Regions from separate parts of the Sorangium sp. So ce836 genome, predicted to be linked through region 3. Evidence: riboswitches for the same ligand, from Rfam matches in the RefSeq annotation. Region 3 holds a riboswitch; each other region holds the start of a gene.
What was found. A riboswitch is a leader RNA that binds a small molecule or an ion and turns the genes downstream of it on or off. The one in region 3 is predicted to bind cobalamin.

Region 1: linked by a shared signal. The riboswitch ahead of NQZ70_RS24110 (dockerin type I domain-containing protein) and the one ahead of NQZ70_RS02435 (energy-coupling factor ABC transporter permease) in region 3 are both predicted to bind cobalamin.
Region 2: linked by a shared signal. The riboswitch ahead of NQZ70_RS24165 (TonB-dependent receptor) and the one ahead of NQZ70_RS02435 (energy-coupling factor ABC transporter permease) in region 3 are both predicted to bind cobalamin.
Region 4: linked by a shared signal. The riboswitch ahead of NQZ70_RS24120 (ribonucleoside-diphosphate reductase subunit alpha) and the one ahead of NQZ70_RS02435 (energy-coupling factor ABC transporter permease) in region 3 are both predicted to bind cobalamin.

Annotation. Positions count from the first base shown of each region.
Region 1 covers NZ_CP102233.1:6,637,800-6,645,540, reverse strand. The annotation lists gene NQZ70_RS24110 (dockerin type I domain-containing protein) at 1-1,348, opposite strand, end outside; cobalamin riboswitch at 1,595-1,803, opposite strand; gene NQZ70_RS24105 (ABC transporter permease) at 2,134-5,802, opposite strand; gene NQZ70_RS24100 (ABC transporter ATP-binding protein) at 5,799-6,674, opposite strand; gene NQZ70_RS24095 (thioesterase II family protein) at 6,692-7,438, opposite strand; gene NQZ70_RS24090 (non-ribosomal peptide synthetase/type I polyketide synthase) at 7,435-7,741, opposite strand, start outside.
Region 2 covers NZ_CP102233.1:6,656,911-6,664,651, forward strand. The annotation lists gene NQZ70_RS24155 (iron ABC transporter permease) at 1-228, opposite strand, end outside; gene NQZ70_RS24160 (YncE family protein) at 260-1,507, opposite strand; gene NQZ70_RS24165 (TonB-dependent receptor) at 1,501-3,567, opposite strand; cobalamin riboswitch at 3,724-3,950, opposite strand; gene dhbC (isochorismate synthase DhbC) at 4,526-5,782, shown strand; gene NQZ70_RS24175 ((2,3-dihydroxybenzoyl)adenylate synthase) at 5,782-7,425, shown strand; gene NQZ70_RS24180 (isochorismatase family protein) at 7,515-7,741, shown strand, end outside.
Region 3 covers NZ_CP102233.1:630,357-638,097, forward strand. The annotation lists gene NQZ70_RS02395 (hypothetical protein) at 1-142, opposite strand, end outside; gene NQZ70_RS02400 (hypothetical protein) at 139-906, opposite strand; gene NQZ70_RS02405 (ABC transporter ATP-binding protein) at 903-1,640, opposite strand; gene NQZ70_RS02410 (TetR/AcrR family transcriptional regulator) at 1,637-2,323, opposite strand; gene NQZ70_RS02415 (CbiX/SirB N-terminal domain-containing protein) at 2,458-3,645, opposite strand; gene NQZ70_RS02420 (energy-coupling factor ABC transporter ATP-binding protein) at 3,621-4,457, opposite strand; gene NQZ70_RS02425 (CbiQ family ECF transporter T component) at 4,454-5,203, opposite strand; gene NQZ70_RS02430 (hypothetical protein) at 5,193-5,549, opposite strand; gene NQZ70_RS02435 (energy-coupling factor ABC transporter permease) at 5,546-6,223, opposite strand; cobalamin riboswitch at 6,357-6,561, opposite strand; gene NQZ70_RS02440 (enoyl-CoA hydratase/isomerase family protein) at 7,691-7,741, opposite strand, start outside.
Region 4 covers NZ_CP102233.1:6,645,766-6,653,018, reverse strand. The annotation lists gene metE (5-methyltetrahydropteroyltriglutamate--homocysteine S-methyltransferase) at 1-1,946, opposite strand, end outside; gene NQZ70_RS24125 (ribonucleotide-diphosphate reductase subunit beta) at 2,067-3,023, opposite strand; gene NQZ70_RS24120 (ribonucleoside-diphosphate reductase subunit alpha) at 3,083-5,527, opposite strand; cobalamin riboswitch at 5,783-5,992, opposite strand; gene NQZ70_RS24115 (hypothetical protein) at 6,360-7,253, opposite strand, start outside.

The sequences.
Region 1 (7,741 bases), 6.0 Mb from region 3:
TGATGCTCCCATCTCCATTGAAGTCGGCGTGCTGGTTGTACCCGGGGTTGCCCAGCTGGGTGCTCCACGACGCCACCAGGATGTTGTAATCGGCGGTGTCCACGTCGCCGTCGTTGTCGAGATCCGCGTCCGCGATGTTCCCGAAGCCGTCGCCGTCGGTGTCTCGCTGGTTCGCGTTCGCCGTGAGGTAGGCGTTGTCCGCGCCGTCGGGCACGCCGTCGCTGTCGGCGTCCGGCGCGCCGTCGGGGAAGTACAGCGTCACCTTCGGCGTCACCCCGATCTCCCAGAAGTCCGAGGCGCTCCCGGCCGAGTAGCACTGCCCCGCGGGGGACGAGTACTCGTCGCCCGACGGGTTCCAGGCGATCGCCAGGGCGCTCGTGTGGCCGACGAACGCGATGGGCGACGTCGCGCTGTCGTCCTCGCACGCGTCAGGCGTCAGCTCGAGGTATTGCGACGAGCTCCCCTCGTTCACCGGCGTCTGGCTGCCCCCGACGACGCTCGCCACCACGCTGGCGCGGATGAGCGCGGCATAGCCGTTCTCGCTCGCGCCGCCGACGCCGAACGCGTCCCCGCCGCCCACGTGCAGGGCGTCGTCCCCGTCGAAGCCGAGCGCCGCCGCGCTCAGCACGTTGCTCGCCAGGAGCGAGCCCTCGCTGCCGCCGTAGGCGTACGCGCTCGCCGTGCCGTCGATGACGTCCTGGATGTCGGCCGCCGCCCAGATCCTGAGCTCGCCGGTCCGGTTGGGCGAGGTCTGGTAGCCGATCCCGGTGACGAGGTTGCCCGCGGAGTCCACGGCGATCCCCCCGGAGGCGCCGGGGATGCTCGTGATCAGCGGGATCTCCGCGATCTGCGGCGCGGTCAGATCGAGGGCGTAGACGCCGCTCGTGTAGCCGCCCGGCCCGTTCCAGCCACCGTTGATGACGAGCGCGTCGTTACCGTACCAGGCCCCATCGTAGTAATCGACGTCGAGCTCGATCACGTCCCCGTGGCTGAGCAGGTCGGGCGGCGAGGTGACGCTGAGGATCGAGCTCGGGAACACGAGCAGCGGCGCCCCGTAGCCGACGCCGAGCGCGATCGTGCTGCCGTCCGGCGAGATGGCGAGGAAGCTCGGATCCATCGGCCCGTCGCTCAGCGTCGCGACGGGCACGTAGACGCCCGATCCATAGTTCTTCTGGAGGTACACGGTCTGATCGTTGGCGACGAGGAGCCGCCCGGCCAGCTCGTAGCCATCGATCTCCTCCGATGTCGTCGGGAACCCGTCCAGGGCTATGGACCAACCGTCGGCGATGGCGGGTAGGTCGAACGTATACGACGTGTTCCCCGCGTACTCGTCAAAGGCGTCCGCCAAGGCCGGCGGCGAGAGCAGGAGGAGCGCTGCGGCGACAGAAGATGCAGAAATGCGCACAGCGCCGGCCGCGACGCGCAGCGGCGCTGAACCTTGGGAAATGATCATCGGACCGACCCTTCGCCCCCGCGGGCGTTTGCGAAAGAAAGCTCGGGGGACGGATCGGAACCGGGACGGCGCGTGCGTCTGCGCCAGCTCGGACCTCCCCGCCTCCCTCGAGGCTTCCAGGTCAAACCGGCGCGGGATGTCTCCCCGACGCAGGATGTTGGCAGGTCTTCGGGCTCGCGAGCGCTCCGGCTGGCGCCGGGTTCCTACGGTCCACCGCTTCCCAGCCCGAAGGCCAGTGCTCGTCGTGGAGATCGTTCTCGCTTACCGCTGCGGGGCAGCCCCGGATTCGCACCGGGTTCCCTTTTGAGCCCCGGGCCGAAGCCAAGGGCACCAACACGAGGCACTACATATGGCGGTGCGATGCGCAGGTCAAGCGAGATGTTGGGGTGGGGGCAGGACGAGCGGACGAATGCAGCGCGTCCACTGTCGAAGATCGATGCGCCGGGCTTGGCCGTACAAGCCTTCGCCGCGTGCGCTCGCGGCACACTGACCCGATCGCCCCCAAGGCGCTCGAGCGGCAGTTCGACGCCCAGGCGCTCAACTATCTTGGTGACTGACGTGACGTGCGACCGCACACGCGGCTCGCCTGCATGAACCGATGGAGCTCGGATAAGGCCCATGTAGCCGCGCTCGCGCATGGTGAGACTGTCCGCGGAAGCGGGGGCGGACCACGGCGGCGCTCAGCGCGTCCAGCGCACCCCCGCGCGCCGAACTGCAGCGCGATCTTGCTGCGGGCTGCGATCGAGGAGCACGCGATCCGGGTCGACGACCACGGCGGCCGGACGGCGCTCCGACGTGAACGTCACGCGATCGGCGCCGGGGCTGCGCGTCGCGAGCACGCGGGAGAGCTCATTGCCGGCGTCGTCGAGCAGCGCGAGCGTCATGGGAGCCTGCGCCGAGGCCGGCGCGACGGAAGGGCGCCACGCGTGCCCCTCGAACGTGTATGGCGTGAACGCGAGATCCAGGCTGATATTCCAGCGCCCGTCCTCGCCGGGCACGCCGTCGGCCGAGAGGGCGCGGACAGCCCAGGACTCCACGGTTCGCAAGCCCTGTGCGGCCGAGCCGGCGCCGGGCAGCGCCTCCCATGTCGAGGCAAGGGACGCGAGGCTCGCACCCGGCGCTCCCCGGCCCCCTTGCGCGCCGAGGTGCTGCCGGAGCGCGCCGTCGAAGGCGTCCGGGCCGAGCTCATCGCGAAGCCGCTGCATCGCGAGGCCCGCGTAGAGCGGCACGTACGCGCCCGCGTCCGCCTCCATCAGCGGGACGACAGGCTCGCGCGCCTCCGCGATCGAGCGCAGCACCTTCTCGCCGATGCGGTCCGAGATCGCCCTGCGGGTCTCCCGGCCGAGCACGGCATCGACGGTGACGAGGCCGCTCAGGACGGGCAATCCCTCTCCGAGCGTGGCGTAACCGGCGACGAGGGCGGGGTGCAGCCGATCGATCCACCAGCGCTTCGACAGGTGCCGCGCCGTCGCGAAGAGGACGCCCGGGTTCTCGGGAGCGTCGTCCCAGCCATCCTCTTCGGAAAGGAGCAGGACGTCGCCGAACAGCCCTGTCGCCTTGATCTCCCTCGGGACCTCGACGATGCGCACGCGTGGACGTCCATAATCGCCGTAGCGCGCCGACAAGGCGCCGAGCGACCGGACGGCCGCATCACGGAAGGCGCGCGCCACCGAGACCCGCTCGGGGTGGTGGTAGACGTCGACGGACACCTCGCCCTCTGCGCCCCCGAAGGTGCCGCTCGTGCGCGCGTAGCGGCCAGCGACGATGGCGAGCCGCTCGGACCCGGACACGCGCCCTTCGACCTGCCCGTGCCCCTCCGCCGCGCCGGAGACCACCAGATCGAGCGCGTCCGGGGCCCGCACGGTGACGGCCAAGGGGAACGCCGTGCTCTCCAGGCCGTACGCTTGCTGGGAAGATGCCGCATCGGGGGCGCTCGGGAGCGGGCGCCGCGCTGGCAATCCAAGCTCGCGACGGTAACCCTCGGCGCGGAGCTCTCGTCGCCGATCGTACCCGAGCCTGGGGAGCAGGTCGCGGTCCTGGAGCCAGGCCCCCTCGGAGGACATCGGGTGCGGCTTGCCTTCGTTGGCGAACGACGGCCATGCCGCCGCGCCGCGCCAGGTGACGCGGACCGTCTCTCCGGACTCCAGGGGCCGCCCGAGCGTGATCCGGTGATGCCGCAGGCGATCGTCGCGGTCCCAGGACGCGATCGTTCGATCTTCCGCGTCGATGGCGGCGAGGGAGAGCTTCTCCGGGACGTCGAAGTCGAGCGCCTCGATGGGCCGCGATCCACCGTTCTCCAGCGTGAGCTCGTAGGCGATGCGCGCCTCGCGCTCCGCCGGGCGGAGCTCGACTTCGAGCTTTCCTTCCATCACACGCGGCCTCGGGGCAGCAGCGACCCCGACATACGTCACCTCGTACAAGGCCGCCTCTGCGCGCTCCTCTCCCGGCGAGCGGTATCTGTTCTCGATGTTGACGGCCCTGTACACCCGGAGCCCGCAGTGGGCGCCGACGGCCACGATCCCGCCGAGCACCATCATCTGGCCCGACGAGCGCTCGCGCAGCGCGCGCTGAAGCCGAGCCCGGAAGGCGAGCTCCGTGCCGCGCGGCCACCAGAGGACCGCGGCGAACACGATCGCCGCGGCCACCGACAGCAGCCAGCCGTTCACCCAGATCGCCTGGGTGATCCACGGCGCGAGGCCGGTGAGGGGTGAATAGAAGACGTGGATCGGCATCGCGTACTGGAGCGCCGTCTGCGAGACCACGCTGAGCGAGTGGTTCATGACGCAGAGGAAGACGGCGCTGAACGCCAGGAAATGGGCCAGCGCGCGGCGCGAGACCACGCTGTAGAAGAAGAGCGCCAGCGCAGCGACCTGGAGGTTCGCGGGCCAGATGACGGCGAGCGCGAAGAACATGCCTTCGCGCGGGGCGAAGGTGGCGCGGTCGATCGCAAGCTCCACGAGGAGCAAGCTCAGCGTCGGGGCCAGCGCGAGCGCGAGGGCGAGCCCCGCGAGGGCGAGCGCGCGCGGGAGCGCGATCACCCACGTCGGCGCCGGCAGCGCGTCCTGGATCTGCGAGAAGCCGGCGTCCCGCTCGCGCGTGACCCAGCTGCCAGCGGAGGAGCAGAGAAAGATCGCCGTCGGCATGTAGAAGAACTCCACGAGCCGCAGCCCCACGAGGCCTGCCCAGGGCAGCTGCGGGCCGTCCGCCCCGCCGTCGAGCTGGAACATGGCGCTCGCCACCATGAGGATCAGCCCGAAGAGCAGCACCATCCGGGTGCCGCGCGCGCGGAGGCTCTCGGCGAGGAGCTGCCACGCGACGAGCGCGACCGCGCGGCCCTGCGCTCGGGTGTCGAAGCGCGCTTTCGCCTCGTGCCTCGGGAGCGCGGGCGCCTCGCTCGAGGTCTGCGCGCAGGATGGATGCCCGGGGCTCCGGGTCGCCTGCCCACGGCCCCACACCCCCCGTGATCCACCGGCCTCGCCCCGCTGGTAGCCGACGAGGAGCCGCTCCGCGCTCGGCCTCGCGAAAGCGGCGACGAGCGCGAGCGCACCGATTCCCATCACGCCGAGCCGGTTCGCCAGGAACGGCCCCGTCAGGCTCATCGTGCCGCGGATGCGTTCTTCGGCCGTCCAGTACGAGAGCTGCGCGGCGACGGAGTTATAGCCGATGGGGTCGAGCCACTCCCCTGCCTCGCGGTCCACGCCCCCTCGCCACAGCACGAGGATACCAACCATCCAGACGGCCATGACGAGAAAGGACAGCGCATACGCAGGCGCGGAGCGCCCGCTCCGCACGGCCGCGGCGAAGTAGAGGGTGCCGAATCCGAAGACGCTCGGCACGAGGAACAGCGCATAGGCGTGCGCGACCGCGCTCCAGGGCGTGGGCATGAACAGGTCGGCGCGCCCGGCGAGGTGACGCATCGCCATGGGCACCAGCACCCAGGAGATCGATACGGACGCGGCGACGACGAGCCCGGAGGCGAGCGCGCCCAGGTACTTGCCGAAGAGGTACGTCCTCGGCCCGCAGGGGAACGTGTAGGCGACCTCGGCGAAGCGGTGCTTCAGGTCGTCGACGACCGCGCTCGTCATGATGTGCGCGAGGAAGAAGATCAGCCAGAAGCCGTTGTCGCTCGTGAAGTGGTAGATGACGTACGGCGAGTTGCGTGGGACATCGCTGGCGCCGATCTGCGCCATGTACTCGGAGTTCAGCGCGTAGATGCACGTCTGGACGACGAGCGACGCCATCAGGATGAGGTTCACGGAGCCGAGGAGCTGGCGCCTGAGCTCGCCGCGGGCCACGGCGCTCACCCAGAGCGCCCGCTGCCCGAAACCCTGAGCCGAGGGCGTCGTCACGCGGACGCCTCGTGCAGGCTGTGGTGGTAGAGATCCTCGAGCTCCGGCGCTTTCGGGCCAAACGCTTCGCCGGGCCGCGTCGCGCTCACCACGGTGACCACGACATCGCCGAGCCTCGGGGACACCTGCAGAGGCCGGACTCCGCGGGTGACCTCGGCCTGCCGCGCGCGCGCCACACGCGCCTGCCAGAGCTTGCCATCGAGCTCCGCGCATGCGGCTGAGGGAGAGCCGCGGCGGACGATCCGGCCGCCGGCGAGGATCGCCATGTCGCCGCAGAGGCTGGCGACGTCGTCCACGAGGTGCGTCGAGAGCAGGACGATAGCCTCGCCGGAGATCTCCGAGAGGAGCTGGTGAAGCCGGTTGCGCTCCGCCGGATCGAGCCCCGCGGTCGGCTCGTCGACGATCACGAGCCGCGGGGCGCCGAGGAGCGCCTGCGCGATGCCGACGCGCTGCCGCATCCCGCCGGAGAACTCCGCCACCGGGCGATCGGCGGCGCCCGTGAGATTGACGCGCTCGAGGAGCTCATGCACCGCGCGGGCGCGTTCGCGGCCGTCCACGATGCCCTTCATCAACGCGATGTGATCGAGCAGCCCTCGCGCCGTCACGCCAGGATGCACGCCGAAGTCCTGGGGCAGGTAGCCGAGCCGGCGCCGGAGCGCCGCCGGATCCGCGAGCACGTCGGTCTCGCCGAGGTGGATCGAGCCTGCGTCCGGCCGCTGGAGCGTGGCGAGCGTCCGCATCAAGCTGCTCTTGCCGGCGCCGTTCGGCCCGAGCAGGCCGAAGAGGCCGGGGCCGACGTCGAGCTCGATGCCGGACAGGGCGCGGACGCCGCCGGGGTAGGTCTTGTCCAGCCCGCGGACGCGTAGCTGCATGGAAGGTGTGACGTCGCTCATCGCGCCGCGGTGGCCTGGAGGATCCTGGGGAACACGGCGGCCATCACGAGCGCGTCGTGCTGCTTGATGAAAAAGTGGTCTCCGGGCAGCTCGACGCGCTCGTAACCCCGCGTCGAGCAGAGGCTCCAATGCCCGGTCGCTTCCCAGGAAACCACGGCGTCGGCCCTTGCGGCGCACACGGTGATGGGCACCGGCAGGGCGACGGGCTCGGGGCGGTGCCAGGTCTCCGCGAGGGCGAGGTCGGCGCGCAGCAGCCGACCTACCATGTCGCGGAGCTCGGCGTGCCGGAGGACATCGTCGGGGATTCCGCCTCGCCGCCGTAGCGCCTCGATGAAGTCCGGCTCCGGCAGGCGGTGGAGCTGGTGCGGATCGGGCAGGTGCGGGGGACGCGCTCCGGAGACGAAGAGCCGCGCGGGCGTGGCGCCAGCCTCATGGAGGCGCTTCGCCAGCTCGAACGCGATGAGCCCGCCGAGGCTGTGCCCGAAGATCGCCGTCGGCGGCCCATCGCCGAGCTCGCGCTCGATCGCCGCGACGACCTCCGTCATCGAGAGCGACGGCGGCTCGCGCGCGCGCTCTTCCCGACCGGGGAGCTGGACGCGAACGACCTCGACCGCATCTGGCGCCCGCTCCGGCCAGAGGCGGAAGAGCGACGCGCCTGCGCCCGCATGGGGCAAGCACAGGAGCCGCGCGCGGGGCCGTGCGCTTGGTGCGCTCCTGATGAGCCAGCGCCCTCGATCGCTCATCGAGAAATCTCCTGTGAAATGGATCGGGGAGCGGCGTTCGCCGTCCGCTCCAGCACGCGCACGACCATCGCGGCGACGCGCGACGCGATGGGAGCGAGCGAGAAGTCGTAGTGCCCGCAATCGAGAGGTTCGATGTCGAAGCGCCCTACGAGGATCGGCGTCCACCCACGATCCGGCGGGAGATCGAGCGACGGGCCGCGGGACGCCTGCGCGGAGATGAGGAGCGCGTCCCCCGCGTAAGCTCGCGGCTCGTACCGTCCGAGGGCGCGGAGCTTGGCCGACAAGTGCAGGGAGATGCTCCTC
Region 2 (7,741 bases), 6.0 Mb from region 3:
CACGAGGAGCGCCGCCCCGAGGCGGGCGGCGCGCAGCGTCAGCAGGGTCGCCCGGAGGCCCGCGTCGGACAGGCTCGCCGGGCCGAGCGCGAGCGAGGCCGCGGCGACCGCCGCGAGCACGACGAGCAAGACGGCGTACGCGACGAGCGCGCGGCCCCCCGGACGCGAGGCCGCCGGCTCTTCACGCGCGCTCGTGGCGTGCTCGGCACCGATTCCTTGCATGGTCATCTCACCCGTCCTCCGCCGCTGGGGCGCCGCATCAGAGTCCGCCGATGGATCGCGGCGGGAGCCCGATCTGGGTATCGACGGTCACGTCCTCCAGCGCCTCGAGCGCTCCGTTCGCCGTCACCTTCCAGCGCCGGAGCTTGTTCCTCTCCGCGTCGCTCAGCAGGCAGACATCGCCGCAACCAGGCGAGCAGCGCACGCCGCCGAAGACGAAGGGCTGGCTCGCCTCGCCGAGCAACGTCACGTCGCCCGTGCCGACGGTCACGGAGAAGACGCTGTCGCCGGCGGACGCGTTGCCCCCGTAGGTCTTCGCGAGGAGGACGTCCTCGGACGCGAAGGCGAGCGAGGGCTGGATCCCGGCGTCGAGCTCCCTGGCCACGCCGAGCCGCTCGATCTCCCTGGGAGGGGTGGAGCGCGCGTCGTAGATCACGATGTCGCTCGTCGCCGGATCGAACTTCATCGCATCCGCGTCGAAGCGGCTCGAGCAGGCGACGGCCAGCCGCTCGCCCGAGGGCGACACGGCGACACGTCCGCAGCCGTGGAGCCCCTCGATGTCCACCGTCCACGCGACGGCGTTCTCCGCCGGCGAGACGCCCACGAAGCGCCCTTCACCCTCGTCCGAGAAGTCGGCTGCGAGCCGGCCGAGCGACACGACCACGTCGTCGCCGACGCGCGTCATCCCCGACGGACGCGGCAGGAGACCCTCTCGCTCCTCCGGAAGGGCGATGCGCCCCTCGATGGCGTGCTTCTTCGTGTCGAGGATGAGGAGATCGCCGCCCTCGTCGAAGGGCTCGCCGCCGGGGGTCGGGTTGCTCCCGAAGCGCGAGACGAACGCGCGATCCTCGCCCACCTCGATGTAGTCGTGAGGGTTCGACTCGAACCCTTGTCCGACCGGGAGCTGCGCGATGACCTCGGCGGTCTCGAGATCCATCCAGGTGATCACGTTCGTTCCATACCGGTCGATCAGGACGACGTGGCCGGACGGCGGCGCCGCGGCCGGCACGTCCACGTCGCCCGACAGCGCGAGGCTGAGCCCCGGCTTTGTTGCGCCGCTCGACACGAACGAGGGCGAGAGCGTGGTCCCGTCGAGCTTCGCGATCGCGATGTTCGTCGACTGGTAATCGCTCGTCACGACCACGACGCCGCGCTCGCACGCGCCCGGCGTGTCCGGCTCGCTCCCGCCGCCGCCTCGAACACCGCCCGTCGACGGCGGCGGCGGATCCACGTTGCAGCCGAGGAGCGGGATCGAGAGCGCGAGGCAATAACGACGGATGTTCACCATGTCGACTCCAGTGTGAAAAACGCGCTCCGTCCCGGGAGCGGATACCCGACGATGTCCGTGCGCCGCGCGTCCAGGAGATCCGCGACGCGCGCTCGCGTCGCGAGGTGACCTCCGAACCACGTCGCCTCCGCCTCGAGGTCGACGGTCGCCTGCTCCGCGATCACGCCGAGGCCGGCGGGGTCGGCGTACCGGCTCGACTGGTACACGGCCCGGAGCTCGCCGGAGGCGCCCGAGAGCACGCCGCGGTCCGGAGGCGTCCACGCGGCGCGGAGGCGCGGCGCGACGACGAGGCGAGCGCGGAACGGAAGGACGTCGTTGGTGGTCGTCCGCTCCGGGGTCGTGTCCCGCGGATCGAGGAGCGTCGCCGCGATCTCGGCGCGGAGGAACGAGGTGACCTCGACCCCGGTCAGGAGCTCCGCGCCGAACACGCGGGCGCGCCCGACGTTGTACGGGGCCACGTAGCCCTGGCCGGCGCGCGCGTACGCGATGAGCCCGGAGGTCGCGCGCCCGAACACGAACGCGTCGAGGTAGGCGCCGCGCAGCACCGCGCCGGGCCGCGTCTGCGCCCGGAGGCCGACTTCGGCCGTGACGCCGGCCTCCGGCTCGAGCTCGGCGTTGCCGTGGACGACGCCGGAGATGCCGTACACCTCGCCGAGCGTCGGGACGCGGAGGTAGCGGCCCACGGTCGCGAGGACCCGGAGTCGATCGCTCCCTACCTCCACGCCGGCGCGTCCGGTCGGCGCGAGCGCGTCGCAAGGGCGCTCCGGGTCCACGCCGGTGGCGTGGCACTCCCCGCTCGCGAGGACGTGCAGCGCGAGCCCTTCGCCGAGGCGCAGCTCCGCGCTGACGGCGCCGCGCGCGAACGAGCGCCGCGCGCGCGCGAGCGGGATGTCGTCCGGCGCGCGCGAGATCCCCTCCCGCGCGACGGAGAGCATGGGCCGCACCCTCAGGCGGTCGGAGAGATGGAGCGTCGCGCCCAGCGTCTGCTCCAGGCGGCGGCCGGCGAGGCGGAGCTCGCGCGTGAAGAGCGCGAGCTCGAGGAGGGGGTCGTGGAACTCGGATCGCGCCTCGATGAACGAGGTGCGCGCCTCGAGCGTGTGCTGCGCCTCGTCGCCGAACGGAACCCGCGCCACGACGGACGCGAGCGCGCGCCGGAATGCCCCGCGCGCCTCCCGTGACGGCAAGAGCGCGAGCCGCGGCACGCCCTGCTCGCGGCCCGTGCCGTTCGCGATCACGTCCACGGTCGCGCCGTGGCCGAGATCGACGCGCGCGAGCGCCCAGGCGTCGATCGTGCGCGTGTCGGCGTTCTGCCGGCGCTGGACGGTGTCGTCGCTCGCGTCGAAGAGCGTCCCGCGATCGTCGACGAACGTGTAGCGGTTCGCCGCGGCCTCCGCGCTCACCCCGAGGATCGAGCTCACCGGGCCCGCGCTGACGCCGGCGAACGCCCACCCGCGCCTCGCGCCGAACGAGCCTGCCGTGGCGCCCACGCTGGCCGTGGTCCGGGACGGCCGTCGAGGCTCGAAGAAGATCGCGCCGCCAGGCCCGAGGCGGTCGGCCTCGATCGGAGCGTTGCCGCGGTAGATCTCGACGCGCTCGACGAGCCACAGGGGCACGAGCGAGAGATCCGCGGTCCCGGCGACGTCGTCGTTCAGGCGGACGCCGGCGAGGTACACCGGCGTCTGCGCGGCCGTCGCGCCTCGGATCGCGGCGGTCGCCGGTCCGCCGAAGCCGCCGGACTCGGTGACCTGGACGCCCGGCTGCGTGCGGAGCACGTCCGCGGCCTCGATCCCCGCGCCGGCCAGGCGGTCGCGGCCCAGCACGGACCCGGCGACGGACCTGTCCTTTGGCGGGGCGGGCGCGCGCACGCGATCCCCTTCGACGCGCACCTCCAGCGTGGCTGCGGCGGCGGCCGCGCGACCGCCCCCCTGCTCGGCCCCTGCCCCGCGCAGCTCTTCCGCGATGGCTGCCGGCGCCACGGCGCTGCCGGCGGCGAGCACGAGCCAGAACCCCGCGCCGTCGCTCCGCCGGCGGCGCCTCACACGCTCAAGAGATTGAACCATTCACGCCCGCCTGCCCGCGTCGACCCAGCACTGCTCGGGTGAGCTGAAAGCCGAATCGGAGGGACTGCGGGACGGGCTGCGGCACCGCGCGTGAGCGAGGTGGTCCAGAGCCTGCGCGCCTTCCCCTCGAAGGCTCAGGTCAGCGCGCGCCGGATCGCCGGCGCACGCACCTTCGGCAGGTCTTCGGACTCACGGGCGCTGCGGCCGTCGCCGGACGCTCTCCTACTGATCACCGCTTCCCAGGCCGCTCAAGCGCGGCCCAGTGCTCGATGGTGATGGTCGTTCCCGTTCACCGCTGCGGGGGCAGCCCCGGATTCTCACCGGGTTCCCTTTTCAGCTCGCCGGGCGATGGCCTGGCGAGCACCGATGGCGCGGCGACTCGTTTCACACCTCGCGTGGAATGTCAACGCGAGAAGCGCTGGCCCGGCGCGGCTCATTCCCACGGCTCGCTCGCTGGCCCCCTTCGGTGGCCAGCGCAGGAAACCTTGACAGTTCGTATTGAACATGTCATGGGTTAGTTGAAACTGATTTTCCTTATCAGGTTTCTGTAGCGGCCAGCGACTTCACGTCCAGAGCCCGATGAACCGAGCCCACGCGGCTCTCGAAGCCCATCGGAGCTGGATGTGACGACGTGCCCATTTCGACGTTCGCGCCGACGCCGCGCCTCGACGCCCTCGCGGGCGGAGCGCGTGCCCCGGCGCTTCGCGCTCGCCCCGGAGGCGCGGCGGCCGAGCCCTTGCCGGCGCGCCCCGATGCGGCGTCGCGCTGCACGTCCGTCCCGTGAGACCCGCGGCGCGCCGGGTCCCGAGCGCGCGGCCCGCGGCGGCGCGGCGGCGATCGCGCGCTCCCGCGTCAGCGCCGGAAGCGCCGCCGCCGCCGCGCGGTGACATCGCCGCGCTCCGGCCCGAGCGCCGCGCCGCGGGCGCCCCGCGATTCCACACCTTTCAAGGAGTGTTCGATGAATTCCATATCGATGCCGGCTGCCGTCGCCCATCCCTCGTTGAACGCCGGGCAGATCCTCAAGCAATACACCCCCGAGTCGGCGTTCTTCTTCGCGTCGCCGACACGCACGCTCCTCGCGCAGGGCGTGCACGACATGATCCTCGAGACGATCGGCACCGACCGCGGCGAGCGCCTCTCGGACCGCATCACCCGGGTGCTCGCGGCGCAGGGGCGGGCCGGCCACGGCGTCCCCATGGCGGTCGGCGCGGTGCCGTTCAACAGCACCTCGCCCGCGCACCTCATCGTGCCGAAGGCGATCCAGAGCGCCGGGCCGCTGAGCGCCGCGGCCGACGCGCTCAGACCCCAGCCGCCGGCTTCGCTCCAGACGCTGCGGAAGGTCCCCGAGCCCCGCGATTACGTGCGCGGCGTCGAGCTGGCCGTGGGCCTGATGCGGAACGAGGCGCTCAGCAAGGTGGTCCTCTCCAGGATGCTGGAGATGACGTTGCGAGAGGCGGTCGACCTCCGCGCCGTCCTGCAGCGCCTCTCGCAGCAGAACCGGAGCGGCTACACCTTCGCCGCCAACCTCTCCGATCCGATCGCGGGCCTGTCCGGCTCGGAGCGCGGCCCGAGCTCGCGGCCGCGGACGCTGATCGGCGCGAGCCCCGAGCTGCTCCTGTCCCGCTCCGGGCTCCGGGTGGTCGCCAACCCGCTGGCCGGCTCCGCGATCCGCAGCCCGGATCCGGACGAGGACCGGCGGCGCGCCATCGCCCTGCTCGCGTCCGAGAAGGACCGGCACGAGCACGCGATCGTGGTCGAGGCCGTCGCCGCCGCGCTCCGGCCGTTCTGCCGGCACCTGAGCGTCCCCGAGGAGCCGTCGCTCACGCAGACGGCGAACCTGTGGCACCTGTCCAGCCGGCTCACGGGCGAGCTCCGCGATCGCTCGATCTCCTCGATGAGGCTCGCGGCCGCGCTGCACCCGACCCCCGCGGTGTGCGGATACCCCACCGAGCGCGCCCGCGCGGCCATCGAGGCGCTCGAGCCCTTCGATCGCGGGTTCTTCACGGGCCTCGTGGGCTGGTGCGACGCCGCCGGAGATGGCGAGTGGGCCGTCGTCATCCGCTGCGCCGACGTCGCCGGGCGGGCGCTCCGGCTCTACGCCGGGGCCGGGATCGTCGTCGGCTCCGAAGGCCAGCGCGAGCTCGACGAGACGTCCGCCAAGCTCCGCACGATGCTGAACGCGCTCGGCCTCGACCAGGCGCCGGAGATCGGGTGATGCCCGCGGAGGAAAGCCGACAGGCCCTCTTCGGCTGGACCCCTTGGCCGCCCGAGGTCGCCGAGCTCTACCGGCGCGAAGGCTACTGGCGCGGCGAGACGTTCGGGGACCTGCTCCGCGAGCGGGCCGCGCAGCACCCGCATCGGATCGCCCTCGTCGGCGACGACCGCCGGCTGAGCTACGGTGAGCTCGATCGGCGCGCCGACCGCCTCGCCGCCGGCCTCCTGCGCCTCGGGATCCGGCCGCGGGATCGCGTGGTGGTCCAGCTCCCGAACATCGTGGAGTTCTTCGAGGTGTGCTTTGCGCTTTTCCGCCTCGGCGCCCTCCCCGTCCTGGCCCTGCCCGCCCACCGGCGCGCCGAGATCACGTATTTCTGCGAGCACACGGAGGCGGTCGCCTACGTCATCGCCGACCGGGACGGCGGGTTCGATTACCGCGAGCTGGCCAGTCAGATCCGGCGGGACGTGAAGACCTTGAGGCACGTCCTCGTGGCCGGCCAGCCGGGCGAGCACACCGCGCTCGAGAGCGTGGACGCCGAGCCCGTGGAGCTGCCGAGCCCCGCGGCCGGCGACGTGGCCTTCTTCCAGCTGTCCGGCGGGAGCACCGGAGTGCCCAAGCTGATCCCGCGGACGCACGACGATTATCTCTACAGCGTGCGCGCCAGCGCGGAGATCTGCGCGCTCGACGCGGGCAGCGTGTACCTGGCCGCCCTGCCCGTCGCGCACAACTTCACCCTGAGCTCGCCGGGGAGCCTCGGCGCGCTCTCCGCCGGCGGTCGCGTGGTGCTCAGCCGCCGTCCCAGCCCGGACGAGGCGTTCCCGTGGATCGAGCGGGAGAAGGTCACGATCACCGCGCTCGTGCCGCCGCTCGCCGCGCTGTGGCTGGAGTCGGCCCGGACGGCGCGGCACGACCTGTCGAGCTTGAAGGTGCTCCAGGTGGGCGGCGCCAAGCTCTCCGCGGTGGTGGCGCGCCGGGTGCGACCGACGCTGGGCTGCGCCCTGCAACAGGTGTTCGGGATGGCCGAAGGGCTGGTCAACTACACCCGCCTCGACGATCCCGAGGAGATTGCGAGCGAGACCCAGGGCCGGCCCATCTCGCCCCACGACGAGGTCCGCGTCGTCGACGACGAGGACCGCGACGTCGAGGACGGGCAGGTCGGTCACCTGCTCACGCGCGGGCCCTACACGATCCGCGGCTATTACAGGGCCGACGCGCACAACGCGAAAGCGTTCACGCGCGACGGCTTCTACCGCACGGGCGATCTCGTGCGCCGCACGCCGTCGGGCTACCTGGTCGTCGAGGGCCGCGAAAAGGACCAGATCAACCGCGGCGGCGAGAAGATCGCGGCCGCGGAGGTCGAGAACCACGTCCTCGCCCACCCGGCGGTGCGCGACGCGGCGCTCGTGGCCATGCCGGACGAGCGGCTCGGCGAGCGGTCGTGCGCGTTCCTCGTGCCCCGCGGGCAGCCGCCGGCCGCGCGCGAGATAAGCGCCTTCCTGCGCGAGCGCGGCGTCGCTCCGTACAAGGTCCCCGATCGCGTCGAGTGGCTCGACGCGCTCCCGACGACGAGCGTCGGCAAGGTGGACAAGAAGGCGCTCCGCAAGTGGATCGCCGATCGGCTCGCGCGGGGCGCCGAGCGCTGAAGCGCGGCGCGGGCCGGGGCGGCAGGGCGAGGGCGCCTCGCGCGAGCCGCCGAGATGAAACGCTGTGACCACGTGAGAGAGGAACAACCATGGCCATCCCCAGCATCCAGACCTATTCCATGCCGCGCGTCGACGAGCTCCCGGAGAGCCGGGTGCCCTGGCGGCCGGATCCGAGGCGCGCGGTCCTCTTGATCCACGACATGCAGGACTACTTTCTCGGCTACTACGACGCCAAGGCGTCGCCGGTCGTCGAGCTCTACGCCAACACCCGCCTGCTGCGCGAGCGGTGCGCGGCGAGCGGGATCCCGGTCGTCTA
Region 3 (7,741 bases):
GTACGAGCAGCGCGTGGGTGCCGAGCACCACGAGGACGCCGGCGATCGCCGCGACGATCGAGGTGCGGCGCGGGGCGCGGCGCGCCTCGATCGCGAAGTAGCCGCGGAGCGAGCCCGCGGCGGGGGCGGTCGCCCGGGTCACGCTTCCATCCTCCGGACGCCCGCGGCGCCGACGGCGATGGCGAGGGCGGTGAGCGCGGCGAGCGCGAGCATCGGGGGGCAGAGCACGGCGGGGCCGAGGCGGTCGAGGCTCCCGAGGCCGAGGGCGCCGAGGGTGATCGGGTTCGCGAGGGTGATGGCCCGCCAGGCGGGCTGATAGAAGCCGATGAGCGAGAGGCCCACGAGGCCCCCGAGCGCGCCGAACCCGATCAGCGCCGAGGCGCCGCGGTGCTTCACCCACGCGGCGATCGCGGCGGAGAGCGCGGTCGCGAAGAGGGCCGCGAAGGCGTGGAGCGACATCGCGCCGAGGAAGGGGCCGGGGCGGAAGCCGGGGACGCGCGCCGTGAAGTAGACGGCGCCGGCGAGCTGGGTCGCGGCGTGCAGGGTCACCATCACCGCGCAGGCGCTCAGCGCGCGGAGCGCGAAGTAGCGAGGGATCGAGAGCGGCTTGCTGGCGAGGAGCGGCAGCACGCCGGTGTCGCGCTCGCGGAGCACGACGCCGCTCGCGAGCACCACGGGGACGAAGGCGATCACCTTGTTCATCGTCAGGTCGATCCACACGTACATGAAGGTCTGGAACGGCCCGGCGTCGCCGAACCAGGCGGCCATCGCGGCGCGCACGTGCTCGGGCGGACGCGCGAGCACGACGGGGATCGCGACCAGGGCGTAGGCGAGCATCGCGGCGCAGAGCCAGGTCTTCCGCTCGCGGAGCGTCGCGAGGTAGTCGAGCCACAGGAGGCGGATCACGCGGCCTCCCTGCGCACGAGCGCGAGGTAGAGATCGTCCATGGTGCGCGCGCCGTGCGCGTCCTTGAGGCGCTCGACCTCGCCGCAGGCGACGAGGCGCGAGCGGTGCATCACCGCGACGCGCCGGCAGAGGGCCTCGACGTCGGAGAGGATGTGCGACGAGAACACGACGGTGACGCCGCGCTCGCGCGCGAGCTCGCGGAGCAGCTCGAGGAGCTCGTGGCGGCCGAGGGGATCGAGGCCCGAGGTCGGCTCGTCGAGCAGGAGCACCGCGGGCTCGTTGATCAGCGCCTGGGCGATCCCGACCTTCTGGGCCATGCCGGTGGAGAAGCCGCGCAGGGGGCGGTCGGCCTCGCGCTCGAGCCCGAAGCGGCGCACGAGGGCGTCGGCGCGCGCGGCCGCGACCCCGCGGGGCAGCGCGAACATCGCGGCGACATAGTGGAGGAACCCGCGCGCCGTCATGTCGGGGGGCAGCGCGTACGACGCGGGCAGGTAACCCGCGCTCCGTCGGACCTCGAGCGTCTCGCGGACGACATCGCGCCCGAGCACGCGCGCGGACCCCGCGGTCGGCAGGGTCAGGCCGAGGAGCATGCGCAGCGTGGTCGTCTTGCCGGCGCCGTTGTGCCCCATGAAGCCGAAGATCTCGCCCGCCGCGACGGTGAAGCTCACGCCGTCCACGGCCGTGACCTTCCCGAAGCGCTTGCCGAGCGCGCTCACCTCGATCGCCTGGTTCATCGCTTGCTCCTCGCGCGCGACGCGGTCGCGCGCCGTGTCAGGGGGATCGTCGTCGTGGAGGCCGCCGCGAGGCGCGCGGCCAGGCCGGCGCGGAAGATGTCGGCGATCGCGTCGAGCGCGCGCTCGCCGGCGAAGGTGCCGAACGACGTGACCAGCCCGAGGTGCTGGGGCGCGAAGCGCAGCACGCCGAGCACGAAGGGGATCGCGTCGCGATCGACGTCGGGCCGGATCTCGCCGCGCGCGATGCCCTCGTCGACCCATCCGGCGATCTGGGCGACCTGCGCCTTCGCGGCGGCGGCGCTCGCGGCGTCGTCCTGCGGGCGGAGCGCGCGGAGGTCGGGGTCCTCGCGGAGGAGCTTGCCGAAGAGCGGCTCCGCGGCCTGCTGGCGGTAGGCGAAGCGGAGGGTCTCGACGAGGCGATCGAGCGGGGAGTCGAGGCCCATCACCTCGGCGGCGAAGCGGGCGCGGATCGCGGCGAAGGCTTGCTCGACCACCTCGCGCAGGAGGGCCTCCTTGTCGGCGAACTCCAGGTAGAGCGCGCCCTTCGCGCAGCCGGCCTCGGCGGCGACGGCGTCGAGGTTCACGCCCTTGAAGCCGCGCTCGGCGAAGAGGCGCCTGGCGGCCTCGAGGATCTTGGTGCGACGCGCAGGATCGCGGGGCTTTTCGGGGCGGCGGACGGGCACAGAACCGATTTGACTCATATAGACAAACGAGTCAAATCGGACGACGCCTGGCGCGGGGCGCGGGCAGGGGCCACGGGAGGGCTATCTCCGCGCGTCAGAGATCCACGCTCGAGCGCGGCCCCGGGCGCCGAGCCTCACTGCATGATGTCGTCGACGATCCGCGCCACCAGCCGGTCGCCGAGCAGGTGCTCCTCGACGAGGTCCTTCGCGTCCTCCTCGCGGACGCCGCGGTACCACACGCCGTCCGGGTAGACGGCGACCGTCGGCCCCTCGCCGCAGCGCCCCATGCACGACGTCCTCGTCACGCGGATCTGCTGCTGCTGGCCGGCCTGCTTCACGCGGCGGCGCAGCGACTCGAGCAGCGCCAGGCTGCCGCGGTCCACGCAGTCGGCGTTGCCGCACACGAGCACGTGCTTGCGCAGCGGGCGGTGGGCGTGCGGGTGGTTCGACGCCTGCGTGTGCGTGAGCGTGTGGCGCACGCTGTAGAGCATCGCCTTGAGCCCGCCCACCTCCCGGGCGAGCCCCGGCATGGCGGTGCGGTACATGCACGTGTCGCAGGGGAGGGGAGACTCGCCGGCGAGCGCCTGGCGCGCGCGCTCGTCGATCAGTCCCGAGAGCGCGCTCGACCGGCCGAGGTGGGGCGCGAGCGACGCGCGGATCCACGGGTACGTCGACGCGAAGCGGTCGACCTGCTCGGCGAGCTTCGTCATGAGCCGGCCGGCGAAGAGGAAGTAGGGGAGCACGACGACGCGCTCGGGCCGCTGGCGCGCGACGCGCTCCAGCGTCTCCTCGACCGAGGGCCGCGTGACGCCGATGAAGGTCGGCTCGACCAGGAGCAGCCCCCGGCCCTCGCCGATGAGGCGCGTCATCTTGCAGAAATCGCCGTTCGCGTCCGGGTCGCTGGACCCGCGCCCCACCACGACGAGCGCCGTCCGGGCGCGCGCCGCCGGGTCGTCCGGCAGCGCGGACGCGGCCCGCTCGAACGCGACCTCCGCGAGCGCCGGGTGCACGCCGAGGTGCCGCGCCGCCGAGAAGCGCACGCCCGGGTGCGCGGCCCGCGCCTGCTCGAGCGCCAGGGGGATGTCGTTCTTCACGTGCCCGGCCGCGAACAGGAACAGCGGCACGACCGCCACCCGGGACACCCGCGCCGCGAGCGCCGCGAGCGCGTCGGCGAGGTACGGCGTCGCGAGCTCGATGTAGCCGTGCTGCACCACGACCCCGGGTCGCGATGCGCCGTAATCGGCCACGAGCGCCTCGAACTCGGCGTTCGACGCGGCGTCGCGGCTGCCGTGGCCGATCAGCAGGAGCCCTTCGTCATGCATGCGAGCGCCTCCTCCAGGGTGAGCGGGAGCCCTGCGCGGCCGCGCGGGTGGACTGGCTCGGCCGGGCTCATCCGGGCCCAGAGCTCCGCGACCCACGGCCGCCGGAGCCGCGCCCGCGCGAGCAGCTCGCCGGCCGCGAACACCTCCCGCGGCGGCCCGTCCGCGAGGACCTGCCCGTCGCCGAGCAGCACCGCGCGCGTCGCGAAGAGCGGCACGAGGTCGACCGCGTGCGTCGCGGCGACCAGCGTGGTCCCCTGCTGCTCCGAGAGCGCGCGCAGCGTCCGGCACAGGGAGAGCTCGCCCTCCGGGTCGAGCCCCGCGGTCGGCTCGTCGAGCAGGAGCACGCGCGGCTGCATCGCGAGCATCCCGGCGATGCACGCGCGCTTGCGCTCGCCGAAGCTCAGCGCCTCGATCGCGCGGCCGGCGAGGTGCGCGAGCTGCACGGCCGAGAGCGCCGCCTCGGCGCGGCGCCGCGCCTCGGGCGCGGGCAGGCCCAGGTTCCGCGGGCCGAACAGGACGTCGTCGAGGAGCGTCGCGCCGAGCAGCTGGTCGTCCGGGTCCTGGAGCACGAGCGCGGCGCCCGCGGCCACGGCGTCCGAGGGCGAGCCCACGCGGCGGCCCGCGATCTCGACGCTGCCGCCGGGCGCGGGGAGGAGCCCGACGAGCGTCCGGAGCAGCGCGGTCTTGCCGGCGCCGTTGCCGCCGAGCACCGCCACGGACTCGCCCTCGGCGACGTCGAGGCGCACGTCGCGCAGCGCGGGCTCGGCGCCGCGGTAGCCGACCCTGGGGGCACGGAGGGCGATCGCGCTCATCCCGCCGCTCCGGCGGCGACGCTGAGCCCGAGGGCCGCGAGGGCGAGGGCGGCGAACGCGAGGTTCGCGGCGGGCGCGCTCGGCCGGCGGTCGGCGACGGGGAGCTCCCCCCGGTAGCCGCGGAGCTGCATGGCGACGGCGGCGTGCTCGGAGCGCTCCAGGGTCCGGAGCGCCACGACGCCCGCGACGGCGCCGGCCGAGCGCGCGGCGGCGCCCGGGCGCGCGAACCCGCCGCGGAGCGCGGCGGCGCTCCACGCGCTGTCGGCGGCGCGCTGGAGCACGCCGGCGAAGCGCCGCGCGAGCGCGAGCAGCTCGACGAGGGCCGCGGGCGCGCCGAGCCCGGCGAGCGCCGCCTCGATCTCGGCGGGCGCGGCGGCGTTCGAGAGCCACCGGAGCACCGCGGCGGCCGCGAGGACGCGCGCGGCGATGACCGCGGCGCGGCGGGCCCCGTCGCGCGCGATCGCGTCGAGCGGGAACGGCGCGCCCGCGAGGAGCGGCTCGCCCGGGGTGAGCGCGAGCGCGAGGGCCGCGGCGAGCCCTCCGAGCCACGCGGCGGGCGCGAAGGCGCGGAGGACGGCGCCCGCGCTCATGCCCTGGAGGGCGAGGGCCGCGCACGCGACGGCGAGCAGCGCGGCCGGCGTCCAGGGCGAGCGCGCGCCCGCGGCGACGCAGCACGCGGCCACGGCGGCCCCGAGGCGGAGCCGGGGATCCACGTCGCGGAGCCGCGCGGGGGGGTCAATCCGCACGGAGCCCGTCGCCGCCGGGCTTGCCGGCGGGCTGGCCGGCGCGCTCCACGAAGAGCACGCGCGAGAAGTAGCCGAGGGCGAAGCCGGAGAGGAGCCCTGCCCAGAGGAACGCGAAGAGCAGGAGGTCGCCCTCGAGGCCCGCGAACAGCGGCCCCGTGTCGTGGCGGCCGGCGTCCTCGGCGACGCGGCGGACGACGGCCTCGTCGATCCCGTCCCACGAGGCGTTGCCGCACGCGGCGAGGCAGAGCGCGGCGGCGGCCGGGAGCGCGGCGGCGAGCCGCAGCGCCGCGGCGCGCGCGCCCCCCGCGAGCGCCGGCAGCGCGCGGTGCGCGGCCCGCCGCGTCACGACGCCCCCGCGGGGAGCGGGACGACCTGGAGCCGCTCGAGGATGTCGGGCCGCCGGGCGCGCAGGAAGACGAGCGCTCCCGCGGTCATGGCGCCCTCGAGCAGGCCGAGCGGCAGCTGGGTGGGGACGAAGGCGAGGGCGACGCCGGTGAACATGGATCCCACCGACCCGTCGCCCGCGAGCCCGAGCGCGAGCTCGAGCGCCGTGGTCGCGTACGTGGCCCAGTCGGACGTCACGCCGGCCAGGAACCCCGCGACCCAGAGGCTCGCGCCGCAGCGCCGCGCGAGCCGGAAGACGAGGTATCCGGTGAACGCGCCCGCGATGCCCATCGACGCGACGTCGGCGCCGAGCGTGGTGAGCCCGCCGTGGGCGAGGAAGAGGGCCTGGATGAGGAGCGCCACCACGGTGACGAGGACGGTCATCCAGGGGCCGATGAGCACCGCGGCGAGCCCGGTGCCGCACGGGTGGGAGCAGGTCCCTGCGGTCGGCACCGGCACGGGCATGCACGAGATCGCGAAGACGGCGGCGGCGATGAGGCCGACGAACGGCTTGTAGAAGGCGTCGTTCTGGGTGCGGCGCCGGAGCAGGTGGAGGGCGACGGCGACGAAGGGCAGGGCGAGCGCGTTCCAGACCGCGCACCAGCCGAGCGGCAGGACGCCCTCCGCGAGGTGCATCGCGGCCGCGGGCCGGGGCGCGAGCAGCGTCGCGAAGAGCACGGCGGCGATGGATATAGCGCGGCCGTGAAGACCGATTTCGGCGCTCCGGGTGAAGTCCGCACCCGAACGCCACGAAGACGTGCGCAAGCTGCACCTCGTGGGGGGCTCGGGTAGGTCTCCCGGCTCATGGGTTCAGGGAGCCTTTCGGGCTCCCAGCGCCGCGTCCACCTTCCCAGGCCTCTTCAGAGGCCCAGTGGTCTTTGGAGGCGGCTCCCCACTCACGGTGGCGGTACCGCGCCGGTTTCGCACCGGCTTCCCTGTTATGCCCAGAGGGCACCCGAGGTGTGGATTGTCAGATGGATGCTCGGTAGTCCCGTTTCGCGCCCGGCGTCAAGGACGTCGCGCCGCGGCCGCGGGGCAGGCGCTCGCCTCGCGGGGCTGCCCCGAGGCGCGCGGGCGCGTTCGCGGCGGCCGTCTCGCGGCGCGCGCGGGTGCGCTCGCGGCGGCCGTCTCGCGGCGCGCGCGGGTGCGCTCGCGGCGGCTGTCTCCGCGGTCCGCGCGGGCGCGCCTCACGCCGGACCGAGCTCCGTGACGAACCGCGCGCGCGGGCTGCCGCCGCGTGCCGTCCAGCCCGCCGCGGTCCGCGGAGCGCTCCCGGCGTCCGGAGGTCCGGCGCGGCGGGGGCCCGCGCTGTCCCGCGCCCGCCCTCGCGCCATTGCGAGCGGCCGGTCCGCCGCTGCCGTGGTGTCCTGCGCGCGTGGCGCCGCCCTGTCGCGCCGACAGGCAGCGCGATGCGCGCTCGCGTCCTCCGCGCGCAACGTGGAGTCCGCGAAATTGACCGAGACGCACGCGGACAAGCTTCCTCGAAAAAGCTGCAAGCGATGTGTTTCTGTAGTTAAAGTCTCTTTACTTGCTCGTCCTGGGATCGCCGCTCGCCCCCGGGGCCCGCTCGGAGCGTGCGCCGCCCCGCGCGTGCGGCGCACGTTCCGGTGATTTTCTCGCCGCAGTGTGCTTTGTTCGTCCTGGCTCTTTACTTGTGAGCAAGTGTTCCGTGTCTGGCTCGCTTCGTCGCGGAGCCTGACGTGACGGGGCGGGCTCTCGTGCTCTCTTTTCGAGCGTGCGGCGAGCGACTCCGCCGGACGCTGCTCCCGCGCGGGTATGCCCGGCTCGAACGCGCATTCGCGGGAATCGGCGGTGTGCGCGCTGCGCCGTCTCCTGGCTGTCATCGTGCTGGGAGCAATCCGCTCATCCGCGTGCATCGGTTGCACTTTGTTATCGACAACCTGCTTCCGGGTGCCACACTCCGAGCACCGCATGCGCACCGGCGCGGTTTCCCCCCCCGGCCCGGAGCGCGTGCGGGCTATTTCGAGCACCGCAGCGGACGTTCTCCGCGCCGCTGCGGTTTCCCTGCCGCGGTCATGTCTGGCCCCCCTCCAGCATGACACGCGGTCTTTTTTTGGGTCTTCCGGCCCGCTGTTCGGAAACTCACTTTCCTGTGAACGTGGCCTGCGATTTCGCCAGGAACGCTTTCATTCC
Region 4 (7,253 bases), 6.0 Mb from region 3:
ATCTGGGTCTCGTCGCGGACCCCGCTCGTGGCGAGCCGGAAGGCGTCCACGGCCCACCGCAGGTAGGCCCTCCAGGCGTCGCGGCGCAGCGGCAGCCCCTCGCGGATGGCCGGCTCGTCGACCTGGATCATGGCGATGCCCGCGGCCTCGAGGTCGGCCACCTCGTCCCGGAGCGCGAGCGCGATCTGCGCGCACGTCTCGCTCCTGGGTTGATCGTCGCGCACGAAGGACCACTGGAGGATCGTGACGGGCCCCGTGAGCATGCCCTTCATGGGCTTCGCCGTGAGCGACTGCGCGAACGTGGACCACGGGACGGTCATCGCGGAGGGGCGCGACACGTCGCCGAAGAGCACGGGCGGCTTCACGCACCGGGAGCCGTAGCTCTGGACCCACCCGTTCTCGGTGAAGGCGAAGCCGTCGAGCTGCTCGCCGAAGTACTCCACCATGTCGTTGCGCTCGAACTCGCCGTGCACGAGGACGTCGAGCCCGATCGCCTCCTGCTTCTCCACGCAGCGCCGCGTCTCGTCCTTCAGGAAGCGCTCGTACTGCTCCGGCGTCATCCGCCCCGCGCGCAGCGCGGCGCGCGCGCCGCGGACATCGCCCGTCTGCGGGAAGGAGCCGATCGTCGTCGTGGGGAACGCCGGGAGGCCGAAGCGCGCGCGCTGCTTCCCCGCTCGCTCGGGGAACGCCGACGCCCGGCGCAGCATCCCGTCGTCCACCGCGGCGACCCGCGCGCGGACCTCCGGGTTCCGGGTCCGCTTCGAGGCGCGCCGCGCGGCGAGCGCGCTCCGCGCTTCGGCGAACAGCGCCGAGCCTGGCGCGTCCGTCGCGGCGGCGTCGGCGAGCGCGCGCAGCTCGGCCAGCTTCTGCGCGGCGAACGCCATCCAGCGGAGCAGCTCGGCGTCCAGCCGCTTCTCGGCGGACAGGTCGACGGGCACGTGCAAGAGCGAGCACGACGGCGCCACCACGACCCGCTCCGGCCCGAGCGCCGCGACCGCGCGCCGGACCAGCCGGTGCGCGGCGTCGAGGTCGGCGCGCCAGATGTTCCGGCCGTCGACCACGCCCACCGAGAGGGACATCGCCCGCGGGAGCGCGGCGAGGGCGGCGTCGAGCTGCTCCGGCGCGCGCACCAGGTCCACGTGGAGCGCGTCGGCGCCCGACGCGGCGGCGAGCGAGAGGTTCTCGCCCAGCGCGCCGAAGTACGTCGCGAGGAGGACTCGAGGCCGCTTCGTGCACGCGGCGAGCCGGGCGAACGCCCGCCGGCAGGCGTCCTGCGCGCGCGCGTCGAGATCCAGCGCGAGGCACGGCTCGTCGACCTGGACCCACGCGACGTTCCGGTCCGCGAGCGTCCCGAGCAGCGCCTCGTAGACCGGGAGCAGCCGATCCAGGAGGTCCAGCGTGCTGGCGCCGGACGGCGACCCCGGCGCCAGCTTCGAGAGGAGCAGGAGGGTGACCGGCCCGACCACCACGGGACGGGTCTCGACGCCGAGCGCCCGCGCCTCCTCGAGCTCGCTCACGAGCTTCGACGCGTCCAGCTCGAACCGCTGCCCGGCGTCGAGCTCGGGGACGATGTAGTGATAGTTCGTGTCGAACCACTTCGTCATCTCCAGCGCGGCGACGTCGACGCCCGCGGCGCGATCCTGGAGGCCCCGCGCCATCGCGAAGTAGCGAACGAGCGGATCGGAGATGGCGCGATAGCGCGCCGGCACGGCGCCGACGGCGATCGCCATGTCGAGCATGTGGTCATAGAGCGAGAAGTCGTTGCTCGGGATGTGGTCGATGCCCAGCGAGCTCATCGCAGACCAGTGCCGGCGGCGGAGCATCGAGGCCGTCGCCTCGAGCTCGGTCGCAGGCGAGCTCTTCGACCAGTAGCTCTCGAGCGCCTTCTTCAGCTCTCGAGCGACGCCGAAACGCGGATAACCGAGACATGTTGCGAGCACGGACATGGTGAGACCCCGTTCCCTTCTCAGGACGATTGAATGGTTTGGAGCGGCGGCACGCCCCTGGGCGTGCCGTGCGTGTCGAGCGCGACGAGGACGAAGCGGCCGCGCGCGGCCCGCTCGACGTCAGAAGGAGGCATCGAGGACGACCTCCCCGGCGACGCCGACCTGATACGCCGAGACGCGGCGCTCGAAGAAGTTCGTGACCTCCTGGACGTCCTGCAGATCCATGAAGGACAGCGGGTTCTTCCCCCCGTAGCGCCGCGGCATGCCGAGCGTGACGAGCCGCTGGTCCGCGCAGAACTCGAGGTAGCGGCGCACGTCGCGCGCCGACAGGCCCGCGACGCCGGCGCCGAGGAGATCCTCCGCGAACTGGGCCTCGCACTCGATCGCCTCATCCATCATGTCGAGGATCGACCGCGAGAGGCCGGCGTCGAAGAGCTCGGGCTCCTCGCGCCGCACGGTGCTCACGACCTCGAAGGCGAAGCGCATGTGCGCGCTCTCGTCGCGGAAGACCCAGCTCGTCCCCGCGGCGAGCCCGTGGAGCAGGCCTCGCGAGCGCAGGAAGTACACGTACGCGAACGCGCCGAAGAAGAAGAGCCCCTCGACGCACGCGGCGAAGCAGACGAGGTTGAGGAGGAACTGCCGCCTCTCGGAGCGCGACTCGAGCCTCCCCAGCCACTCGATGGAGTCGAGCCAGCGCATGCAGAAATCGGCCTTCTTCCGGATCGAGGGGATGCTCTCGACCGCGGCGAAGGCGCGGTGGCGCTCCTCCGGATCGGGGATGTACGTGTCGAGGAGCGTCAGATAGAACTGGACGTGCAATGCCTCTTCATAGAGCTGCCGCGACAGGTACATCCGCGCCTCCGGGGCGTTGATGTGCCTGTACAGGTTGAGCACGAGGTTGTTCGCCACGATGGAGTCTCCCGTGGCGAAGAACGCGACGAGGCGCTGCACGAGGTGGCGCTCCGCGGCGGTCATCCTCCGCAGGTCGCCCACGTCCGTCGAGAAGTCGACCTCCTCGACCGTCCATGTGTTCTTGATGGCGGCGCGGTACATCTCGAAGAAGGCCGGATACCCCATCGGGCGCAGCGTGAGGCAGAGGCCCGGATCGAGCAGGCGCGCGGGGCGGCTCACGCGGCTCACTGGCACGCCTCGCAGGACTCGGGGTTCTCGAGCGCGCACGCCACGTCCGCGGCCGCCTTCGCCGGCGCGGGCGGGAGGTCCGGCGCCGCGCCCACGGTCGCCTTGGCGATGCGCGTCGCGGGGCGCGAGCGCAGGTAATAGGTCGTCTTGAGCCCCTTCTTCCATGCGTGGAAGTACATGCTCGAGAGCTGGCCGATGGTGGGGTTCTCGACGAAGAGGTTCAGCGACTGGCTCTGGTCGATGAAGGCGCCGCGATCCGCGGCCATGTCGATGAGCGACCGCATCGGGATCTCCCACGCCGTCCGGTACACGGCGCGGACCTCCTCCGGCAGCTCCTCGAGCCCCTGGACCGAGCCCTCCGCGAGCTTGAGCCGGGCGCGCACCGCGTCGGTCCAGGCGCCGCGCTGCTTGAGCTCCGCGACGAGATAGCGGTTCATCTGCAGGAAGTCGCCCGAGAGCGTCTCGCGCTTGAACAGGTTCGACACCTGCGGCTCGATGCACTCATAGCAGCCGGCGATCGACGCGATCGTGGCGGTCGGCGCGATCGCGACGAGCAGCGAGTTCCGCAGCCCCTCGGCGCGGATGCGGGCGCGGAGCGCCTCCCAGCGCGCTTCGTCCTGCGGCACGAGGCCCCACGCGTCGAACTGGAGCTCGCCGCGCGCCGCGCGCGTCTCGTCGAAGGCCGGGTGGCGCCCCTTCTCGGCGGCGAGGTCCGCGGACGTCGAGAGCGCGTGGTAGTACACCTCCTCGGAGATCCGCCTCGAGAGCTCCCGCGCGGCCTCCGCGTCGAAGGGCAGGCGCATCTGAAAGAACACGTCCTGCAAGCCCATGAGCCCGAGCCCCACCGGCCGCCAGCGGAGGTTCGAGCGCCTCGTCGAGGCGATGGGGTAGTAGTTGAGGTCGATGACGCGATCGAGCTGGCGGACCGCCGTCCGCACCGTGCGCGCGAGCTTGTCGAAATCGAACGCGACGGTGCCGTCCGCGCGCGCGGCCGTGTGGCGCGCGAGGTTGATCGAGCCGAGATTGCAGACGGCCGTCTCCTCCTTCGAGGTCACCTCGACGATCTCGGTGCAGAGGTTCGAGAGGTGCACGGTCCGGCCCGGCAGCGCCGTCTGGTTGCAGGCGCGGTTCGCCTTGTCCTTGAACGTCATCCAGCCGTTGCCCGTCTGCGCGAGCGTGCGCATCATCCGCGCGTAGAGCTCGCGCGCCTTCATCGTCTTCTTGGCGAGGCCCGCCCGCTCGGCCTCGGCATAACGGCGCTCGAACTCGTCGCCATAGAGATCGGGGAGATCGGGCACGTCCTTGGGATCGAACAGGCTCCATTCGCCGTCCGCCTCGACCCGCTTCATGAACAGGTCCGGGACCCAGCTCGCCAGGTTCAGGTTGTGCGTGCGCGCGGCCTCGTCTCCGGTGTTGTCGCGCAGCGCGAGGAACTCCTCGACGTCGGCGTGCCACGGCTCGAGGTAGACGCAGCAGGCGCCCTTGCGCTTGCCGCCCTGGTTCACGGCCGCGACGGACGCGTCGAGCGTCTTGAGCCACGGCACGATCCCGCTGGAGTGCCCGTTGGTGCTCTCGATGAGCGAGCCGCGCGACCGCACGCGGTGGTAGGCGAGCCCGATGCCGCCCGAGAACTTCGAGAGCATCGCGACGTCGGTGTAGCGCTGGTAGATGGTCTCGAGGTGGTCCTCCGGCGAGTCGAGCAGGAAGCAGCTCGAGAGCTGCTCGTGGCTCGTCCCGGCGTTGAACAGCGTGGGCGAGCTCGGGAGGTAGTCGAGCGACGAGAAGAGGCGATAGAGCTCGACGGCCTGCGCCGCCGTCTCGGACAGCGCGCAGGCGATCCGGAGGAAGAACTGCTGCGGCGTCTCGATGACGAGGCGCGTCTCGGGGTGCTTGAGGAGATAGCGATCGTAGAGGGTCCGCAAGCCGAAGTACTCGAGCTCATGGTCCCGCCCCGGCTCGATCGCGTCGTTCAGCTTGCGGGCGTTCTGCGCGACGAACCCGTGGAGCCGCTCGTTGATGAGGCCGAGCCGCCGCCCGACGGCGACGGACTGCGAGAAGGCGTGGATCTCCTGATTGCGGACCTCCTTGTCGATATAGGTCGCGAGCAGGCGCGCCGCGAGCTTCGCGTACTGGGGCTCATCCGCGATGAGCGACGCCGCCGTCTGGATGGAGAGCTGGTCGAGCTCGCGCGTCGTCGCGCCGTCGTAGAGGCCGCTGATCGTCTTTGTGGCGACGCGGAGCGCGTCCACGTCGGACAGGGCGAGGCAGCAGCGGCTCACCGCCCGGACGATCTTGTTGACGTCGACGGGCTCGCTCGACCCGTTGCGCTTCTTCACCCGCATCGTCGTGTGCGGGGGCGCCTCCTCGGCGCCTCCGGTCCTCGCGCTCCGCGCCCGCAACGGCGCCGCGCCGTTGCTCGTCGTCACTGTGTCGCTCAGCATGGCAATCCTCCTCGTCACGCTTCGTTCGGAGCGGTTCCAGACCGCTCGCGTCGAGACCGCGAGAGCGAAGAGGCCAGCCGATGCGCGCGAGCGCGCCGGCTCTCCAGGAGAGCCTTCGGACCGACCGCTCGCCCCCGCGGGCGAAAGGAAGACAACGCGGGAGGGGGTCGGAACCGGGACGGGCGCGAGGATAAGCGCCAGCTCGGACCCACCCGCCTCCCTCGAGGCTTCCAGGCCAAACCGGCGCAGGATGTCTCCCCAGCGCAGGATGTCGGCAGGTCTTCGGGCTCGCGAGCGCTCCGGCTCTCGCCGGCTTCCTACGGTCCACCGCTTCCCAGCCCGGAGGGCCAGTGCTCGTCGTGGAGATCGTTCTCGCTTACCGCTGCGGGGCAGCCCCGGATTCGCACCGGGTTCCCTTTTAAGCCCCGGGCCGAAGCCCGAGGCACCAACATGAGGCACTACATATTGCGGTGCGCGACTCCGGTCAAGCGATATGTTGGGGGTCCGGGCGAGCGCATGGATGTGGCGCGATCGCTGTCCAACGACGGATGCGCGCGCGACCGTCCAGGCCTGTGCTGCCTGTCCGACGCTCTTCAGAACGAGAGGGCGTGCACGGTCGAGCGAGGTTTGCGCGTCAGCGGTGCGCGACGGCGCGCAGATCGTCGAGCTAGGACACCGAACGGGTTGAAACCCGAGAAAATGAACCACAGAGGCACAGAGGGCACCGAGGGAAGAGAATTAAAAATTCCCATTTCTTCTCTCCCCTCTGTGCTCTCTGTGCCTCTGTGGTCCGAATCTCTTCATTCTCGGGCGTTTCAAGCTGATAGGTGCTCTAGGGGCAGGATGCGTTGGCGATCGCCACGGCGTCGAGATCGAAGACGCCCGTCGCGCCGGTCAAATCCGGCCGATCGGTGATTCGCACGTAGCGCGCGAAACTGAGATCGAGATCGGCGAGGTCGAAGGCGTCGCCGCCCGCGACCTCGGGGTCGGTTGGATCGAGGATGTTCGTGTCGGCGTTCGCCAGCACGGGGTGCCAGCCGGCGCAGGAGCCGTAGGGGGCCGCCGCGGCGGTGCACGGGAAGGCGATCCAGTCGACGCCGTTCTGGCTCACCTCGACGGTCGCGAGCTCGGCGAACACGGTGGTCGGGCCGGTCTCGAAGGGGTTCTCGAAGACGATGAAGTCCGGTCCTGGCCCGTCGACGATGAGGTTGCCCGAGAAGCCCAAGGTGACGGTGCCGCCGTTGCCGAGTGACACCACGTCGGTCGAGCCCCCGCAGCAACCTCCGCCCTTGGGAGGACCGAAGGCGATGTTCGGGAACCTGTCCTGCCCGTAGTTCGGGCCCGGCCCGAAGAGGTGGCTTACCACCTCGGAGGCGAACACCGTTTCCGCGCCCGTGCAGTCAACGACGCCGCCGCCGCCGCCGCCACCCGCGCCGCCGTCGCCCGCGGCACCGCCGCTGCCCACGCCGTCGCCGCCCGCGCCGCCGTCGCCCGCGGCACCGCCGCTGCCCACGCCGTGGCCGCCGTCGCCGCCGTCGCCGCCCGCGCCGCCGTCGCCGCCCGCGCCGCCGCCGCCGTCTCCGCCTGCGCCGTCGCCGCCAGATCCCCCTGCGCCGCCCGCGCCGCTCCCGGCGTCGCTCGACGACGTGGTCGCCCCGCCGCCCGAACCGGTGGCCCCGCCCTGACCGGCCGCGCCGCCGGATCCCTGCGCCGCCGTTCCCCCCAT